Regions from separate parts of the Streptomyces sp. NPDC102441 genome, predicted to be linked through region 1. Evidence: riboswitches for the same ligand, from Rfam matches in the RefSeq annotation. Region 1 holds a riboswitch; the other holds the start of a gene.
What was found. A riboswitch is a leader RNA that binds a small molecule or an ion and turns the genes downstream of it on or off. The one in region 1 is predicted to bind glycine.
Positions count from the first base shown of each region.

Region 2: it holds a riboswitch for glycine, as region 1 does, so the genes downstream of both, gcvT (glycine cleavage system aminomethyltransferase GcvT) here and gcvP (aminomethyl-transferring glycine dehydrogenase) in region 1, are expected to answer to the same signal.

Region 1 is NZ_JBIWKH010000013.1:289,551-299,316, reverse strand. It holds gene ACIREO_RS27980 (MerR family transcriptional regulator) at 8-751, shown strand; gene ACIREO_RS27975 (bifunctional nuclease family protein) at 805-1,278, shown strand; gene ACIREO_RS27970 (MerR family transcriptional regulator) at 1,446-2,063, shown strand; gene ACIREO_RS27965 (DNA polymerase IV) at 2,139-3,608, shown strand; gene ACIREO_RS27960 (PRC-barrel domain-containing protein) at 3,530-3,901, opposite strand; glycine riboswitch at 4,035-4,130, shown strand; gene gcvP (aminomethyl-transferring glycine dehydrogenase) at 4,323-7,208, shown strand; gene ACIREO_RS27950 (DUF5999 family protein) at 7,278-7,484, opposite strand; gene ACIREO_RS27945 (hypothetical protein) at 7,774-8,379, opposite strand; gene ACIREO_RS27940 (glutamate-cysteine ligase family protein) at 8,873-9,766, shown strand, end outside.
Region 2 is NZ_JBIWKH010000001.1:295,435-305,200, reverse strand. It holds gene ACIREO_RS01435 (L-serine ammonia-lyase) at 1-365, opposite strand, end outside; gene glyA (serine hydroxymethyltransferase) at 522-1,781, opposite strand; gene gcvH (glycine cleavage system protein GcvH) at 1,801-2,178, opposite strand; gene gcvT (glycine cleavage system aminomethyltransferase GcvT) at 2,269-3,396, opposite strand; glycine riboswitch at 3,564-3,661, opposite strand; gene ACIREO_RS01415 (AAA family ATPase) at 3,835-4,524, shown strand; gene ACIREO_RS01410 (enhanced serine sensitivity protein SseB) at 4,721-5,497, shown strand; gene ACIREO_RS01405 (enhanced serine sensitivity protein SseB C-terminal domain-containing protein) at 5,652-6,440, shown strand; gene ACIREO_RS01400 (ABC transporter permease) at 6,801-7,793, shown strand; gene ACIREO_RS01395 (ABC transporter substrate-binding protein) at 7,838-9,598, shown strand; gene ACIREO_RS01390 (ABC transporter permease) at 9,689-9,766, shown strand, end outside.

The sequences.
Region 1 (9,766 bases):
AAGGTCCATGCTGCGAACACCGACAGGCGGTGCCGGTCACGGCACCGCCGCCGCGGGCGAGCGCGCGATGAGCATCGGCACGGTGCTTCTGCAACTGCGCGACGAATTTCCCGAAGTCACCATCTCCAAGATCCGCTTCCTGGAGGCGGAAGGGCTCATCGAACCCAGGAGGACGCCGTCGGGCTACCGGAAGTTCAGCCCTGCCGACGTCGAACGGCTGGCGCAGGTCCTGCGCATGCAGCGCGACCACTACCTGCCGCTCAAGGTCATCCGTGAGCACCTGGAGGCCCTGGCACGCGGTGAGCAGGTGGCGCTGCCGTCTGGCGGCGGACAGGGCGATCCTGCCGACGTCCTGGGGGACCATGCCCTGGGGCGGGCCACCGCCACCCGTATCGGACGCTCCGAGCTCCTGGCCGCCACCGAGGCCACGGAGGAGCAGCTCGACGAGTGGGAGTCGTACGGGCTGATCGTGCCCGCCAACGGCGGGAGCTACGACGCCGAGGCGGTGACGGTGGCACGGCTCGTGGCGGACCTGCGCAGATTCGGTCTCGAACCGCGGCATCTGAGGGCCGTCAAGGCGGCCGCAGAGCGTGAGGCGGGGCTGGTCGAGCAGGTGGTCGCACCCCTGCGCCGGCACCGGAACCCGCAGACCAGGGCGCATGCGGAGGCCACCGCGAGGGAGCTCGCGGATCTCTCCGTCCGGCTTCATGCCGCGCTCGTACAGACCGCTCTGAGGGCAAGCTTCCACTGAGGGCGGAGGAGCCCGACTATCCAAACATGGCGGGCACGTCCTAGGGTTGCTGTGTGAACGAGCTCGACGTTGTGGGTGTCCGGGTGGAAATGCCCTCCAACCAACCGATCGTGCTCCTGCGTGAAGTGGGAGGCGACCGGTATCTCCCTATTTGGATCGGCCCTGGGGAAGCGACCGCGATCGCCTTCGCCCAGCAGGGCATGGCTCCGGCCAGGCCGCTGACCCATGATCTCTTCAAGGATGTGCTCGAGGCCGTGGGCCAGGAGCTCACCGAGGTCCGCATCACGGACCTGCGTGAAGGGGTTTTCTACGCGGAGCTGGTCTTCGCCAGCGGGGTCGAGGTGAGCGCGCGGCCGTCCGACGCCATAGCGCTCGCCCTGCGCACCGGCACGCCGATCTACGGCAGTGACGGGGTGCTGGACGACGCGGGCATCGCCATCCCGGACGAGCAGGAGGACGAGGTGGAGAAGTTCCGCGAGTTCCTCGATCAGATCTCGCCGGAGGACTTCGGGACCAACAGCCAGTGACCGTCCATGGAGGCGGTGTCAGCGCATCCGACAAGCCGTTCCCGTAAATCAGTCACGGGAAACCACCCTCAGGGTGATTATCACTCGGCGTGCCGAGTGTGGCGATCGTTGACGCACCCCTGGTGACTGCCTACCTTCGAGGTGGCAGGTCAAGGACGGAGGTCGGCGTGAGAAGCAGCGGCGACGGTACGGCTGCGGGTGGGCCGTACCGGCAGCACGGCAGTGCGGCCGACCACTCCATCAGACAGCCGGTTCAGCCGGCGGTGGTGGCAGCGGACGGTGCGGCAGTGGCAGGGGACATCGGCTATCGGGGGCCCACAGCGTGCGCGGCGGCCGGGATCACCTATCGACAGCTCGACTACTGGGCGCGTACGGGACTGGTGGAACCGAGCGTACGTCCGGCGTACGGGTCCGGGACACAGCGTCTCTACAGTTTCCGGGACGTGGTTCTCCTCAAGATCGTCAAGCGGTTCCTGGACACGGGCGTCGCTCTGCAGAACATCCGGACCACCGTTCAGCACCTCAGGGCGCGTGGTTTCACGGATCTCGAGCGGATGACCCTGATGAGTGACGGAGCGACGGTCTACGAATGCTCCTCGCCCGACGAGGTCGTGAATCTGCTCCAGGGCGGCCAGGGCGTCTTCGGTATCGCCGTCGGTGTCGTCTGGCGGGATGTCGACGCGGCGTTGTCCCAGCTCCACGGTGAGCGCGTCGACACGGGGGAGACCCTGATCGGTCACAACCCCGCCGACGAACTGGCGCGGCGGCGCAATCGCGCCGGCTGAGGCGCCGGGGCGGCAGGGCGCGTCGCGTGCGCCGGGCGGGACGGTTGTCAGTGGCGTAAGGCAGCATCGGTCCATGTGAGAGCAGCCCCCACCATCCTGCATCTGGACATGGATGCCTTCTACGCCTCTGCGGAGCAGGCGGCGAAGCCGAGCCTGCGCGGCAAGCCCGTGGTGGTGGGCGGTCTGGGAATGCGCGGCGTGGTCGCCACCGCGTCGTACGAGGCGAGGCTTCTCGGCGTGCATTCGGCGATGCCGATGGCACAGGCGAGGCGGCTCGCGCCCAACGCGGCGTATCTGGTCCCGCGTTTCGCGCTCTACCGGACGGTGAGCGACCAGGTGATGGAGCTGCTCGGACGGATGTCCCCGCTCGTCGAGCCGCTCAGCCTGGACGAGGCCTTCGTCGACCTGGAGGCCGGCGGGGTCGCCGACGACGCGGCGTCGGCGCGTGCGGTCGGCGGGCAACTGCGCACCGTGATCAGAGCGGTCACCGGGCTCAGTGGTTCCGTCGGCCTGGCCGGTTCCAAGATGCTGGCCAAGATCGCCTCCGAGGAGGCGAAACCGGACGGACTGCTGCTGATCGAGCCCGGCACCGAGCGTGAGCTCCTGGCACCCATGTCCGTGCGCATCCTCCCTGGTGTGGGGCCGGCCACCGGCGACCATCTCCGGCGCGCCGGGATGACTCTCGTCAGTCATCTGGCCGAGGCCGGAGAGGCCGAGCTCGTGCGGCTGCTGGGCAAGGCGCACGGGGTCGCGCTCCACCGCATGGCGCAGGGTTACGACGACCGTCCCGTCGTCGCCGAGAGGGACGCCAAGTCCGTGTCGGTCGAGGACACCTTCGACGTGGACCTGCACGACCGCGTGCGCGTCAGGGCGGAGGTGGAGCGGCTCGCGGACCGGTGCGTGCAGCGCCTGCGGGGTGCCGGCCGGTCCGGGCGCACCGTCGTCCTCAAGGTGCGCCGCTACGACTTCTCGACGCTCACCAGGTCCGAGACGCTGCGCGGCCCCACCGACGACCCCACGGTGGTCAGGGAGGCCGCCGCACGGCTTCTGGAGGCCGTGGACACGACCGGTGGCGTCCGACTGCTCGGAGTCGGCGTCACGGGGCTGGCGGACTTCACACAGGAGGATCTGTTCGCGCAGGCCGCCGACGCGGAGCACGCCGCAGAGGAATCAGCCGCGGCCGCGGCCGCCGACGCCGCCGACGAGCCGGAGCGCCCGGTGGAGGAGGCGTCAGCTCCGGATGCCCGTGAGAGTGAGGAGCAGCTCGCCGCGCGGCGATGGCCCGCCGGGCACGACGTACGTCACGACGTCCACGGTCACGGCTGGGTGCAGGGCAGTGGCGTCGGCCGTGTCACTGTGCGGTTCGAGGAACCGTGGACGCCGCCCGGCCGGGTGCGCACGTTCCGGATCGACGATCCGCAGCTGCGGCCGGCCGACCCGCTTCGCCTGGTGCGGGACCCGGTGGACTACTCCTCGTGGCCGGCGAGCCTGCCGAAGTCCCTGTCGGGGCCCTTGCCGCCGGAGGGGGAGGCGTCCAGCCCGTAATGGCGGTAGAGCTGCAGTTCCTGCTCGGGGGAGAGATGGCGGCCCACGCCGAAGTCCGGTGCGTCCTTGATCAGGGAGCGTTCGAAGGGGATCACGAGCGTGCCGTCGACGAATTCGCTCGGCTCCAGGGGGACGAACGCGTCCCTGGTGAAGAGACCGGTGCGCACGGCGGCCCACTCGGGGACCCCGGTGGCGTCGTCGAGATAGACCTCGTCCACGGTTCCGATCTTGGCACCTTGACGGTCGAAGGCCTTGCGGCCGATCAGGCTGCGCGGATCGATGTCGGTCTGCACGGTGCCTCCCACTGGTCACAACTGCATCAGGTGGTCGCGGCTGCTCCACAGGCACTACGAAAGGCCAGATCCGGGATGTCGGCCACTCGAGACGGCCCGCCCCGGGCCCGCTGGTAGGCTGGGACACGGCTGCTGACCCTGTGCGGGAGAGTCCTCCGGAGCGATCCGGAGGCGCCGAAGGAGCAACTCCTCCCCGGAATCTCTCAGGCCCCCGTACCGCACGGACGAGGTCACTCTGGAAAGCAGGGCGGGACCCGTTCGGCGCGCGCCGCGACGGGCACCACCCTCACCGACGGTGAAAGCCGGTATGCCCCAGGGCGTGCCGGTGAAGCTCTCAGGTCGAGATGACAGATGGGGAGGCCGTTCGGGCAGCCACGCCGTGGCGCCCCTCGCAGGTCGTAACAGACCAGGAGGCCTCCATATGACCCCCCGCCGCACTCCGCTCTCCCAGCTGGAGCAGGGTATTCCGTTCGAGCAGCGCCACATCGGGCCCGATGTGGCGGCGCAGGCCAAGATGCTCGCCCAGGTCGGCTACGGCTCGCTCGACGAGCTCACCGCCGCCGCGGTGCCGGACGTGATCAGGAGTGCCGAGGCGCTGGATCTCCCCGAGGCCCACACCGAGGCGGAGGTCCTGGCCGAGCTGCGCAGCCTCGCCGACCGCAACCAGGTGCTCGCACCGATGATCGGTCTCGGCTACTACGGCACGTTCACCCCGCCGGTGATCCTCCGCAACGTCATGGAGAACCCCGCCTGGTACACGGCCTACACGCCGTACCAGCCCGAGATCTCCCAGGGGCGGCTCGAGGCCCTCCTGAACTTCCAGACGATGGTCGCCGACCTCACCGGGCTGCCGACCTCGGGTGCCTCGCTCCTCGACGAGGGGACGGCCGCTGCCGAGGCGATGGCCCTTGCGCGACGGGTCGGCAAGGTCAAGGACGGTGTCTTCCTGGTCGACGCCGACACCCTGCCGCAGACCGTCGCCGTGATCCAGACCCGCGCCGAGCCGACCGGTGTCGAGGTCGTCGTCGCCGACCTCACCGAGGGGATCCCGGCGGAGGCCGCCGAACGAGGCGTCTTCGGTGTGCTGCTCCAGTACCCGGGCGCCTCCGGCGCCGTACGCGACATCGCGCCCGTCATCGAGCAGGCTCACGAACTGGGCGCGATCGTGGCCGTCGCCGCCGACCTGCTGGCCCTGACGCTGCTCACCTCGCCCGGCGCCCTCGGCGCGGACATCGCCGTGGGCACCACCCAGCGGTTCGGCGTCCCGATGGGCTTCGGCGGACCGCACGCCGGCTTCATGGCCGTACGCGAGAAGTTCGCCCGCAGCCTGCCCGGCCGCCTGGTCGGTGTCTCCGTCGACGCGGACGGCGACAAGGCCTACCGGCTGGCGCTGCAGACCCGCGAGCAGCACATCCGCCGCGAGAAGGCCACCAGCAACATCTGCACCGCGCAGGTGCTGCTCGCCGTCATGGCCGGGATGTACGCGGTCTACCACGGCCCCGAGGGCCTGCGGACGATCGCCCGGCGCACCCACCGGTTCGCCGCGATCCTGGCCGAGGGCCTGCGGGCCGCCGGTACCGACGTCGTGCACGAGGCGTACTTCGACACCCTCACCGTCCGCGTCCCGGGCGGAGCGGCCGGGGTGGTCGCCGACGCGCGTGAGCGTGGGGTGAACCTGCGGCTCGTCGACGCCGACCATGTCTCCGTGGCCTGCGACGAGACCACCACCCGCAGCCGGATCGCCGCCGTCTGGGCGGCCTTCGGGGCCGGCGGCGACATCGACGCGCTGGACGACGAGGCGGCCGACGCGCTGCCCGACGGGCTGCTGCGCAGCGACGAGGTCCTCACCCACCCGGTCTTCCACCAGTACCGCTCCGAGACGGCGATGCTGCGCTACCTGCGCAAGCTCGCCGACCGCGACTACGCGCTGGACCGCGGCATGATCCCGCTCGGCTCCTGCACGATGAAGCTCAACGCGACCGCCGAGATGGAGTCGATCACCTGGCCCGAATTCGGTGCGCTGCACCCGTTCGCGCCGGCCGAGCAGGCACAGGGCTTCCTCACCCTCATCCGTGAGCTGGAGGAGCGCCTCGCCGAGGTCACCGGTTACGACGCCGTCTCCATCCAGCCCAATGCCGGTTCGCAGGGCGAGTTCGCCGGCCTGCTGGCGGTGCGCGCGTACCACCGGGCCAACGGGGATCACGGCCGCACCGTCTGCCTGATTCCGTCGTCCGCGCACGGCACCAACGCCGCGAGCGCCGTGATGGCCGGCATGAAGGTCGTCGTGGTGAAGACCGCCGACGACGGGGAGGTCGACACAGAGGATCTCCGGGCCAAGATCGCGACCCACCGCGACGAGCTCGCCGTCCTCATGATCACCTATCCCTCCACGCACGGCGTCTTCGAGGAGCACGTCGCCGACATCTGCGGGGAGGTGCACGACGCCGGCGGCCAGGTGTACGTGGACGGCGCCAACCTCAACGCGCTGGTCGGCCTCGCCAAGCCGGGACATTTCGGTGGCGACGTCTCCCACCTGAACCTGCACAAGACCTTCTGCATCCCGCACGGCGGCGGAGGTCCCGGCGTCGGTCCGGTCGGGGTGCGTGCCCACCTGGCGCCCTATCTCCCCAACCACCCCCTCCAGCCCGCGGCGGGCCCGGAGACGGGCATCGGCCCCATCTCGGCCGCTCCGTGGGGATCGGCAGGCATCCTGCCGATCTCATGGGCGTACGTACGTCTCATGGGGGGCGAGGGCCTGAAGCGTGCGACGCAGGTCGCCGTGCTCGCGGCCAACTACGTCGCCAAGCGCCTCGAACCGCACTTCCCGGTCCTCTACAACGGCCCGGCCGGTCTGGTCGCGCACGAGTGCATCGTGGACCTGCGACCGGTCTCCAAGGCGACCGGTGTCAGCATCGACGACATCGCCAAGCGGCTGATCGACTACGGATTCCACTCGCCGACCATGTCGTTCCCGGTGGCCGGGACGCTGATGATCGAGCCGACGGAGAGCGAGGACCTCGCCGAGCTCGACCGCTTCTGCGACACGATGATCGCCATCCGCGGTGAGATCGACAAGGTCGCATCCGGTGCGTGGAGCACCGACGACAACCCGCTGCGCAACGCCCCGCACACGGCCGCGGCGCTCGGTGGCGAGTGGACGCACGCCTACACCCGCGAGGAGGCGGTGTTCCCGGCCGGGGTCACGCCTTCGGACAAGTACTGGCCGCCGGTGCGCCGGATCGACGGTGCCTTCGGCGACCGCAACCTGGTCTGTTCCTGCCCCCCGCTGGACGAGTACGACCAGTAGGCACGCGGAAACGCGTCGGGGCCGGTGCGGAGACTTCTCCGGGCCGGCCCCCTTGTTCCGTCGGCCGCCTCAGGCGGCCTTCATCACCTGGCCGCTCTTCAGCGGACGGTGAGGGGCGATGATCTGCCCGTCCGGGAGCAGCTCGCCGGTGTCCTCGAAGAGCAGGACGCCGTTGCACAGCAGGCTCCAGCCCTGCTCCGGGTGGTGGGCCATCAGGCGTGCGGCTTCCCGGTCGTTGGAGTCAGCGGTCGGACAGGGTGGCTGGTGCTGGCACATGGGTGGGTTCTTTCGCTGCGTCGATTCGAGTGTCCTGCGGCTGGACGATGTGTTCATGGCCGCCCCCCGTATCAAGTCGGTCCTGCCCCAGTGTTGCCCTACGGGCGTCTCTCCGCAGGGATTTCGCGGCAGCTGCTGTTCTCCTCCCATGACGCGTCACCCGGCCGGACGGTTCGATCCAACGTGGCTGTCCGTTCGGATGGTTCGGGGTGACCTGACCGGACTAGTCCGGACGGGTACGGATGCGCCCCCGCCGAGCAGCTCGGCGGGGGCGAGTGAGGAAGGACGGTCAGGCGGGCGACCCGAGCAGCCCGGGAAGGCCCGGAAGAGGAGCGGGGGTGACACGCAGCGTCATGACCGGGAGCAGATCCGCGACCCGATGCGGCCGGTGGGCCGTGATGCCCGGGGGAGCGGGCGCCAGAGGCACCAGCACGTCGGTCGGGGCGAGTGCTCCGCAGCCCGCGTCGGCCTCGGTGTCGTGGTGCAGCCACAACGTGAACATGTACAGCTCGGGAACCGACAGCAGACGTGGTTGGTAGTGCGTCGTCGTCGACTCCGCCTGACGTACGGCGAGTTCCGTGGAGGCGATGTAGGGACCCTCGAAGAAGTGCGAGAAGGTCCAGCCGTCGGCGGTGAGCATGGTGTCCGCGGCGGCGACGGCGCGCTCACCGCTGCGGATCAGGAAGCGCCAGCCGGCGAGGCGGGTGCGCGGTGCGGCGTCGTTCGGCACGATCCGGTCCAGTACGTGGACAGGGAGCGGGAGTTCGGGGCTCAGCGATCCCTGGACGGACCGGAGAGCGGGCGTGTGGGCCTCGCGGACTGCGGTGGGAGAACCGAGTGCCGCGAGAACGCTGCGCAGTGCGGGCGCTGGGGCCGGAGAAACATGCAGCGGCATAGTGGGTCGCCTCTCACTTCGGAGACACGGTGATGCGTGGGCGGGTGCAGACGGCGCTGTCGGCGTGCGGGGCCAGAGGAAGGCCGGTGACGGGGCGGACGGCCCGGTGCGTCAACTCTCTGCCTCGTTCGCAGAGTTTATACGACAAATGTTCACACGGTGTTTCGGCTAGCCGACCCACATATTGCCCGCAAGGCTGATTCAGGCCTTTGAATTGCGCGGTTTCTGTGGATTCGGACCCCTTCTGACCCGCGTCGCCAGGTGCTTTCCCGGTGCGGCGGTAGGCTGAAACTCATCGGTGTTTCCGCCGGGCAACTCGATCAGGCAAACTGTATATGCCCCATGCCTTCGGAATGTGCCTCCGGCTTCAGTCAACCAGACTACTGGGTGCCGATGGGCCGTGGGGGCGTTACGGATCATCTCGTCGGGGCATTATCGATCGTGATACGAGCGGCCTGTGCCGCGGGCCGCCCACTCGAGGAGGGACCCTTCGATGGGGGAGAAGGTCGTGGCGGGCGCCTTTGCCGCGTCTGATCGGCAGGCGTACCGCGAGAAGCTCGCCCAGTGCCTGACCGGGCTGGAGAGGCTCCTGTCGGAGCGGAGGTTCGACCGGCCCAGGAATCTCATGGGGCTGGAGATCGAGCTGAATCTCGCGGGGCCGGACGGCATGCCGAGGATGCGGAATGCTGAGGTGCTCCAGCGCATCGCCAGCCGGGATTTCCAGACGGAACTGGGGATGTTCAACCTGGAAGTAAACATTCTTCCCCACCGGCTGAGCGGCCGGGTTTTCGATCAGCTGGCCGAGGAGTTGCGTACGGGGCTCGCGTATGCCCACAGGAAGGCCGCCGAGGTCGATGCCGGGATCGTGATGATCGGCATCCTGCCGACCCTCGGCCAGGACGACGTGGTTTCGGCGAACCTGTCGGACGTCGACCGCTACACGCTCCTCAACGACCAAATGGCGGCCGCGCGCGGCGAGGAATTCGTCCTCGATATCGAGGGTGTCGAGCGGTTGGTCTCGACCTCTGCCTCGATCGCCCCCGAATCGGCCTGTACGTCGGTGCAGTTGCACCTGCAGGTGACCCCGGACCGTTTCGCGGACGTCTGGAACGCGGCGCAGGCCATCGCGTCCGTGCAGATCGCCCTCGGAGCCAACTCCCCCTTCCTGTTCGGCAAGGAGCTGTGGCGGGAGTCGAGGCCGCCGCTGTTCCAGCAGGCCACGGACGTGCGGCCACCCGAACTCCGGAATCAGGGGGTGCGCCCCAGGACATGGTTCGGGGAACGGTGGATCGGTTCCGCGTACGAGCTCTTCGAGGAGAACGTGCGCTACTACCCGCCCCTGCTGCCGATCTGCGACGAGGAGGACCCGCTGCGGGTCCTCGACGAG
Region 2 (9,766 bases), on a different contig from region 1:
GGCAGGGCCTTGCGCCGGTGCAGCACCAGCTGCTCGTCGGCGTCGAAGGGGATCTCGTGCATGCCCAGCAGGTTGATGCGCCCCGAGGTGCGGATCCTCTCGACGCGGGCGTCGGCGCCCTCGATGTCGACCGTGCGGGGCGACTCGCCCTCCAGGCCCAGCAGGACGGCCTTCGGGGTGCCGTGCCCGTGCCCCGTCGCGCCGAGCGAGCCGTACAGCTCGGCGCGTATCGACGCGGTGTGGGCCAGCAGACCCTCGTTCTTGAGGCGGCGGGCGAACATGCGGGCCGCGCGCATCGGGCCGACCGTGTGGGAGCTGGACGGGCCGATGCCGACCGAGAAGAGGTCGAAGACCGAGAGGGCCACGGGAGTACTCCTAAGGCGTTGGTGGACGTCGTTGTCCGCCGGGTGGTGCGGGAACGGGCCGGTGGGCCCGGGAGCGCGGGGCAAAGGGGTGGGGGCACCGTGCTCACTGTGTTCAGTGTGCGCGGTGCCCCCACCCGGTGTGCAAATTGCGGGTGACTACTTGATGCCGGGGTACAGCGGGAACTTCTCGGCCAGCGCGACCACGCGGGCCTTGAGGTCGTCGGCGTCGTACGTGGGCTTCAGGGCCGCCGCGATGATCTCGGCGACCTCGGTGAAGTCCTCCGTCCGGAAGCCGCGGGTGGCCAGGGCGGGCGTACCGATGCGCAGGCCCGAGGTGACCATCGGGGGCCGCGGGTCGTTCGGGACGGCGTTCCGGTTGACCGTGATGCCGACCTCGTGGAGCCGGTCCTCGGCCTGCTGGCCGTCCAGCTCGGAGTTGCGCAGGTCGACCAGGACCAGGTGGACGTCCGTGCCGCCGGAGAGGACGGAGACACCCACCTCGGTGACGTCCGGCTGCACCAGGCGCTCGGCGAGGATGCGGGCACCGTCCAGGGTGCGCTGCTGGCGCTCCTTGAACTCGTCGGTCGCCGCGACCTTGAAGGAGACGGCCTTGGCCGCGATCACGTGCTCCAGCGGGCCGCCCTGCTGGCCGGGGAAGACCGCCGAGTTGATCTTCTTGGCGAGCTCCTGCGTCGACAGGATGACGCCACCGCGCGGACCGCCGAGGGTCTTGTGCGTGGTGGTCGTGACGACGTGGGCGTGCGGCACCGGGCTGGGGTGCAGCCCCGCGGCGACCAGGCCCGCGAAGTGCGCCATGTCGACCATCAGGTACGCGCCGACCTCGTCCGCGACGCGGCGGAAGGCGGCGAAGTCCAGCTGGCGCGGGTAGGCGGACCAGCCGGCCACGATGAGCTTCGGCTTGGACTCCTTGGCGAGGCGCTCGACCTCGGCCATGTCCACGACGCCGGTGTCGTCGACGTGGTACGGGACCACGTTGTAGAGCTTGCCGGAGAAGTTGATCTTCATGCCGTGGGTCAGGTGACCGCCGTGGGCCAGGTTCAGGCCCATGATCGTGTCGCCCGGCTTCAGCAGCGCGAACATCGCGGCGGCGTTGGCCTGCGCACCGGAGTGCGGCTGGACGTTCGCGGCCTCGGCGCCGAAGAGCGCCTTGACGCGGTCGATCGCGATCTGCTCGATCACGTCGACGTGCTCGCAGCCACCGTAGTAGCGGCGGCCGGGGTAGCCCTCGGCGTACTTGTTGGTGAGGACGGAGCCCTGCGCCTCCATGACCGCGACCGGAGCGAAGTTCTCCGAGGCGATCATCTCGAGGGTGGACTGCTGACGGTGGAGCTCGGCGTCGACGGCGGCGGCGACGTCCGGGTCCAGCTCGTGGAGGGAGGAGTTGAGAAGCGACATCAGTTAAGTCCCTAAGGTCTCAGTTGCCGGAGAGCGCGGTGTACTCGTCGGCGGAGAGAAGGTCCTTCGGCTCCTCCGCGACGCGCACCTTGAACAGCCAGCCGCCCTCGAAGGGAGCGGAGTTCACCAGCGACGGGTCGTCCACGACGTCCTGGTTGGCCGCGGTCACCTCGCCGGTCACCGGCGAGTACAGGTCGCTGACCGACTTGGTCGACTCCAGCTCACCGCAGGTCTCGCCCGCGGTCACCGTGTCACCGACCTCCGGGAGCTGGGCGTAGACGACGTCACCGAGCGCGTTGGCCGCGAACTCGGTGATGCCGACCGTGGCCACGCCGTCCTCGAGGGCCGACAGCCACTCGTGCTCCTTGCTGTACCGCAGCTGCTGGGGGTTGCTCATGACCTGAATTCTCCTGTACGCGGGGGAGTGCTGATGAACGGTGGTCTTACGGTTTGAGACACGACTGCGTCACGTGCGCGTAGCGCCGTGTCACTTACGGCGCTTGTAGAAGGGCAGCGCCACGACCTCGTACGGCTCGTGCGTGCCCCGGATGTCGACGCCGACACCCTCGGTGCCGGGCGCGGCGTGCGCCGCGTCCACGTAGGCCATGGCGATCGGCTTGCCCAGGGTGGGCGACGGCGCGCCGGAGGTGACCTCGCCGACGACCTCCCCGCCGGCCACGACCGGGTAGCCGGCGCGCGGCACCCGGCGGCCCTCGGCGATCAGGCCGACGAGCTTGCGCGGCGGGGCGGTCTCCGCCCGCTCCGCCGCGGCGGTGAGCGCCTCGCGGCCGACGAAGTCGCCCTCCTTCTCGAACTTCACGACCCTGCCGAGGCCCGCGTCGAAGGGCGTCAGCGCGGTGGTCAGCTCGTGCCCGTACAGCGGCATGCCCGCCTCCAGGCGGAGCGTGTCGCGGCAGGAGAGCCCGCAGGGGATCAGGCCGTACGGGGCGCCGGCCTCGGTGAGGGCACTCCACAGCTGCTCGGCGTGGGCCGGGGCGACGAAGAGCTCAAAGCCGTCCTCGCCGGTGTAGCCGGTACGGGCGATGAGCGCGGGGACGCCGGCCACCGTTCCGGGGAGTCCGGCGTAGTACTTCAGTCCGTCCAGGTCGGCGTCGGTGACCGACTTCAGTACGGCGGGGGAGTCGGGGCCCTGGACGGCGAGCAGCGCGTACGCGTCGCGGTCGTCCCGCACCTCGGTGTCGAATCCTCCGGCGCGCGCGGTGAGGGTGTCCAGGACGACCTGGGCGTTGCCCGCGTTGGCCACCACCATGTACTCGGTGTCCGCCAGGCGGTAGACGATCAGATCGTCCAGGATCCCGCCGTCCTCCGCGACGATCATGGTGTAGCGGGCCCGGCCCGCGCCCACGGTGGCGATGTTGCCGACCAGCGCGTAGCTCAGGAAGGCCGCGGCCTGCGGACCGGTGACGGTGATCTCGCCCATGTGCGACAGGTCGAACAGGCCGGCCCGGGTGCGTACGGCGTTGTGCTCGTCGCGCTCGCTGGCGTACCGCAGCGGCATGTCCCAGCCGGCGAAGTCGGTCATGGTCGCGCCCAGGGACCGATGCAGGGCATCGAGGGCGGTGAGGCGGGGGGCGGCGCTCGGGGCAGTGCTCATGGACATGGCTCCAGGGCATGACGACAGGGGGTGGTTCCCTCCCCATCTGTCATCGGAACCTGAGAGGTTCGCCGAAAGCCCCTGAAAGGGTCCTGACGGGTTCACCCCGTCGACGTCGGCTTGCACCTTGGGTGGAGCCGCCGCAGCGGCCCGCTTTTCAGATCTGCCTCATCCACGCGGTACGGGGCCTGAGAGATTCAAGGGAGGAACTTGCTCCTTCGGCGCCCGGCGCACACGGTGACCGGGACTCTCCCGCGCGGATTCGAACGGCCTGTATGCAGTTGGCGGGGTCATCATCGCACGCATTGCGGAAGAGTGGGGCGTCCAGGTCCGGACGGGGGCCCGTCCTGACACGTACGGGTGGAACCGGTTGTGCCGCATTACCTTTTCTTTACACTTCTTGGGCAGGTCAGTGGGTGACTCGGCAGGGGGAGGGCGATGACGTTGCAGCGCTACGCGACTACCGCGGGGGCGGCACGCGGTGCGATGCCCGAGCAGCCGGGCGTACCCGCCCGGGAGCCGGCGGACGGGCACGCGCCGGTCGTGCGTGATCTGCGGGGCAGGGGCGGCCGGGGGCCGAGCGGCCTGGACTTCGCGGCGGGAGACGTCGTGGTGGTCTCGGGGCTGCCCGGCAGCGGGAAGTCGACGCTGATCCGGCGGGCCGTCGAGGACCACGCGATCGACTCACAGGACACCAGGGACCGCTGGGCGGCCGCACTGCCCCGGTTACTCCCCTACTCCCTCTACCGTCCCCTGGTGCGCGCCGCGCACTACGCCGGGCTGTGGCGTGCTCTGCGGTCGGGCGGATCCGCAGTCGTGCACGACTGCGGTACGCAGGCCTGGGTGCGGCGCTGGCTGGCGCGTGAGGCCCGGCGCCGGGGCAGCGGCCTGCATCTCGTCCTCCTCGACGTCACCCCCCGGACCGCCAGGCAGGGGCAGCGCGAGCGCGGGCGCGGAGTGTCCGGATACGCGTTCGCCCGGCACCGGCGAGCCGTCGGCCGGCTGCTGCGCGACATGGAGACCGGCCTGCTGCCCCCTGGGTGCGCCTCGGCTGTGCTGCTCGACCGGGAGGCGGCGTCGGCGATCGGCAGGATCTCGTTCCCGGAGGCCTGGCTCCCACGCGAGTAGAGGTGGGTGGGGCGAGTGGCGCGTCACCATTCGCATACGCACAGTTCCCGGCGCCCAGGTCGGCTGTCCGGAATCTGGACGGTGCGGTGGACACCGAGGCACCTCCCGCCCGCGGCGCCGCCCCTCATGTGCCGGACCGCCCAGGAGCATCTAAGGTTTCAGCCGCACCGCATGGCGAGAAAGGGACACAGACACCGTGGACATCCCGGCTCAGGCCCAGGCCCCGTCGCATCCGCCGCAGGGGTGGCCGGCCAACGAGCTCGAAGAAGTGCTCAGCGCCTCGCTCGGCGTGCCCGGAGCGGGCGGGCGACTTGTCGAGGTGCTCGGCCGCAGTCAGGTCTGGGTGCCCCTGCCGAACGGCGGCGGGCCCGACAGCACCGGCCTCGACCTGCCGACGGTCGACATCGGCGGCGGCGCGTTCGTCCCCGTGTTCAGCTCCGAGGCGCAGTTCCTCCAGTGCGTCGGCCCCCATCTCTCCTTCACTGTCGCGCCCGCACGCGAGTTCGCCCGTGGGCTGCCCCCGCAGCTCGGTATCGCGGTCAACCCCGGCGGTGCCGTCGGCGTGCCCCTGCCGCCGCCCGCCGTCGCCGAGCTCTGCCGGGCCGGGCGCACCCCGCTGGACGGCCCGGCGAGCGGGGGCCGGGTCCGGCTGTACGAGCCGGACTGGAAGGAGGACCCCGTCGACTTCCTCTCCGCGGTGTCCGCCGAATTCCAGGAGACCGGTGTGGTGAACACCGCGCGCCGGGTGCTGGCCAGCATCGAGGGCGACAGCCCCGTCCTCTTCGTCGGCGTCGAGTCCGCCGTATGGGAGGCCGCGGCGCAGAGCGCTCCGCTGGACGCGCTGGGCCGCGCGCTGGGCCGGATCCAGGTGCCCTGGCCGGTCAATCTCCTGCTGCTCGACGTGGCGCAGGACCCGGTGGGGGACTGGATGCTGGAGAAGGTACGCCCGTTCTACCGGCGCGACACGTACTGAGAGCCGGAGCACCCGGGCCACGTGGCGTCAAGCCGGTGTCGGGGGCGGCGCATAAGCTGGTTGGATGACGAGGCCGCTCCGTGTGCCCGGGAGCGGCACCACAGCACCGTGCGGCACGCGTGAACAGAGGAACTAAGAGGGGCGGGACCCAAGGGTGAGTGCGTCAGGCACCGCGGCGGCCGGGATCGAGCACATGCTTCGCCAAGTGACCCCGGGGCGCCTCGACGCGTACGAGGCGCTGCTGCGGTCCCTGGCGGACGGCCAGGTCTGGATGCTGCTCTGGCACGGCACGGCGGGCTCCCCCGACGCCCAGTACGGCAACATGGAGGTCGAGGGCATGGGTTACGCCCCGTGTGTGACCTCCGCCCAGGAGCTCTCGGCCAGCGGCTGGAACAGGGCCCACGAGGTGACCACGGGCCGAGACATCGCCCGTTCCCTCTTCCCCGACCGCTGGGGGATCTGGCTCAACCCGCACGCCCCCGGCGGCGGGGTCGGCATTCCCTGGCTGGACCTGCGCCGCATCGCCACCGGCCTCGACCGGATGCCCGCGGGGCCGCTGCGGCTCACCGAACCCGCCATCGAGCTCCCGCAGTTCTACGCCCTGCTGTCGCAGAACGCCCACCGCACCTCCGCCGTCCGCGCGCTGCGCCGCGCCTGGGTGCAGCCCGCGCTCGGTGCTCCGTACCTCGCGATCGGGCTCGACCTCTACGACACAGGCCGGCCTTCCGTCGACGCGGTCCGCGCGATGATGCAGCAGTCGATCGGTGTGGTCCCCGACGGGCTGCCCGTCTCCACGGTCTCGCTGTCCGACGAGTACGACCCCGTCGCGATGTGGCTGAACGCCAACTCCCGGCCGTTCTACGACCGTGAGGCGCACGCGGCTCCCGCGGCTCCCGGTTACGGCTACCCGCCCGCCGCAGGCCCGGCACCGCACGCGTACTGAGCGCCTGACGCCGTCACGGCCCGACGGCCCGACGGCCAAATAGTCACCCGAACAATGCAGTTGGGTGGCATGTCCGTTACCGACGGATTGATGACCAGAAGATCCGCTCACCAAGCACAGCTGTCCGGATAACGGAAGCCTCTTGGCAGCATCACGTTTGAGCAAACATTCCCCGCCAGGTCTGGCGGGTGATCGCAAAGTGGTTGAAGACTCCACACAGCAGGTGCTCCATGCCCGACTAACCCCTCCTTCAAACAGGGTCAGTTCGGCATGCATGATCGCATCTGTCATGTTTTGTTAGAGCCGCTACAGCGGCGGTCACAGGCCGGCCACCGTCGGCCGAGAGGGGTCTCCAGCGCAATGACGGCACCGATCGAGACCACCGGGGCGGATGCGCGGCCCGAAACGGTGCTGGAAGGCGCCGGGCGCAAGGAGATCGAGGGCCGCTCGCTCGGCCGGATCGCCTGGACGCGCTTCAAGCGGGACAAGGCCGCGATGGCCGGTGGCATCGTTGTCGTGCTGCTGATCCTCACCGCGATCCTGTCCAAGCCGCTCCAGTCGCTCCTCGGGCTCGACCCCGACGCGTTCAACCAGAGCCTGGTCGACCCCGTCATGCTGGCGCCCAAGGGCTCCCTCGGCGGGATCAGTTGGGACCACCCCCTCGGAGTCGAACCACAGACCGGACGCGACATCCTGGCGCGCATCCTCGAAGGCTCCTGGGTCTCCCTCGTGGTCGCCGTGGGCTCCACGCTGCTCTCGGTCGTCATCGGCGTCGTCATGGGCGTCGTGGCCGGGTTCTACGGCGGCTGGGTGGACAGCTTCATCAGCCGGCTGATGGACACCTTCCTCGCCTTCCCGCTGTTGCTCTTCGCGATCTCCATCTCCGCCTCCCTGCAGGGCAACGCCTTCGGGATGGAAGGGCTCACGCTGCGGATCGCGGTCCTGATCTTCGTGATCGGCTTCTTCAGCTGGCCCTACATCGGCCGTATCGTCCGCGCGCAGACCATGTCGCTGCGCGAGCGGGAGTTCGTCGAGGCCGCCAGGTCGCTGGGCGCACGCGGACCGTTCATCCTCTTCCGCGAGCTGCTGCCGAACCTGATCGCGCCGATCCTCGTGTACTCGACGCTGCTGATCCCCACGAACATCCTGTTCGAGGCCTCCCTGTCCTTCCTCGGCGTGGGTATCGCGCCGCCGCAGGCGTCATGGGGCGGCATGCTCACGCAGGCGGTCGACCTCTACGAGGTGGACCCGATGTTCATGGTCATCCCCGGTATGGCGATCTTCATCACCGTGCTGGCCTTCAATCTGCTGGGGGACGGGCTGCGTGACGCACTCGACCCTCGTGGCAAGTAATCGCGGCAGTGCCGCACCGGACTAGCGAGGGGGCTTTCCTCAGCATGCAGAACAGAAAGACAGCGGCAGCCATAGCCATGGCCGTAGCGGTGTCGCTCGGCGCATCGGCGTGCAGCGGCAGTGACTCGGGCGGTGACAGCAACGGCGGTGGGGGCAACGCCAAGGCTGACGCCGGTCTGACGAGCGTCGTCAACGCGACCGACAAGAAGGGGGGGACGGTCACGTACGAGCACTCCAGTGGCCCGGACTCCCTGGACCCCGGCAACACGTACTACGGCTGGGTGCAGAACTTCTCCCGCCTGTACGCCCGCGCCCTGGTGACCTTCAAGCCCGCCGCCGGCAAGGAGAGCCTGGAGGTCGTCCCCGACCTCGCCACCAGCCTCGGCAAGGCCAGCGCGGACGCCAAGACCTGGACGTACACCCTCCGCAAGGGCGTGAAGTTCGAGGACGGCTCCGAGATCACCTCGAAGGACGTCAAGTACGCCGTCGAGCGCTCCAACTTCGCGCCGGAGGCCCTGTCCAACGGCCCGACGTACTTCAAGTCGTACCTCGAGGGCGGCAAGGAGTACAAAGGTCCGTACAAGGACAAGTCGCCCGAGGGTCTCAAGTCCATCGAGACGCCTGACGACTACACGATCGTCTTCAAGCTGAGCAAGCCGTTCGCGGACATGGACTACCTCGCCGCGTTCTCGCAGACCGCGCCGATCCAGCAGAAGGCCGACACGGGCGCCAGCTACGTCCAGAAGATGGTCTCCTCCGGTCCGTACAAGTTCTCGGCGTACGACGAGAGCAAGGGCGCGACGCTCGTCCGGAACCCGGAGTGGGACCAGAAGACGGACCCGATCCGCAAGGCGCTGCCGGACAAGATCGAGCTGAAGCTCAACGTCAACGCCACCACGGTCGACGACCACCTTCTCAACGACGTGAGCACCGCTGACGTCGCCGGCACGGGTCTGCAGTCCAAGACCCAGCCCAAGGTCCTGGTCAAGGCCGACCAGAAGGCGAAGACGGACAACCCGTACGCCGGTGCCCTGCAGTACATGGCGCTGAACGTCAACGTGAAGCCGTTCGACAACATCGAATGCCGCAAGGCCGTTCAGTACGCCGTCGACAAGCAGAGCCTGATCGACTCGATCGGTGGCTCGGTCAAGGGCGACCCGGCCAGCACGGTCATTCCGCCGACCGTCGCCGGTTACAAGAAGTTCGACCTGTACCCGACCGAGGGCAGCAAGGGCGACATCGCCAAGGCGAAGGAGCACCTCACCAAGTGCGGTCAGCCCAAGGGCTTCAAGACCACGCTGACGGCGCGCTCCGACCGTCCTGACGAGATCACCGCCGCCACGCAGCTCCAGGGCAGCCTGAAGGCGATCGGCATCACCGCCGAGATCAAGCAGTTCCCGGCGGACAAGTACTTCACGGACTTCGCGGGTGTACCCGAGTGGGTCCACAAGAACAACGCGGGCATGATGATGATGCAGTGGGGTGCCGACTGGCCGACCGGCTTCGGTTTCCTGGACCAGATCGTGAACGGATCGGCCATCAAGCCGTCCGGTGGCACGAACCTGATGGAGCTCGACGACAAGGGTGTCAACGAGGCCCTCGTCAAGGGCATCGGCACCGTTGACACCACGGCGCGCAACGCCGTGTGGGGCGAGGTCGACCAGAAGGTCATGGAGAACGCCTCGGTCGTTCCGCTCGTCTACCGCAAGAACCTGCTCTACCGCCCGGAGTCCGCGGCGAACGTCACGGTCACGGACGCGTACCTCGGCATGTACGACTACGTGCTGATGACGTCCACCAAGTAACACCTGTTCATCGACAGCATCCCTTGAAAGGCAGGTGAAGGCGCCGGGCCGGCGGGCGTACCCCGTCCGCCCGCCCGGCGCCGCACGGCTGTGGCTGCGTACATCATCCGACGCGTATTCGCCGCGGTGTTGCTGCTGCTGGTGGTCAGCGCAGTCACGTTCGCGATC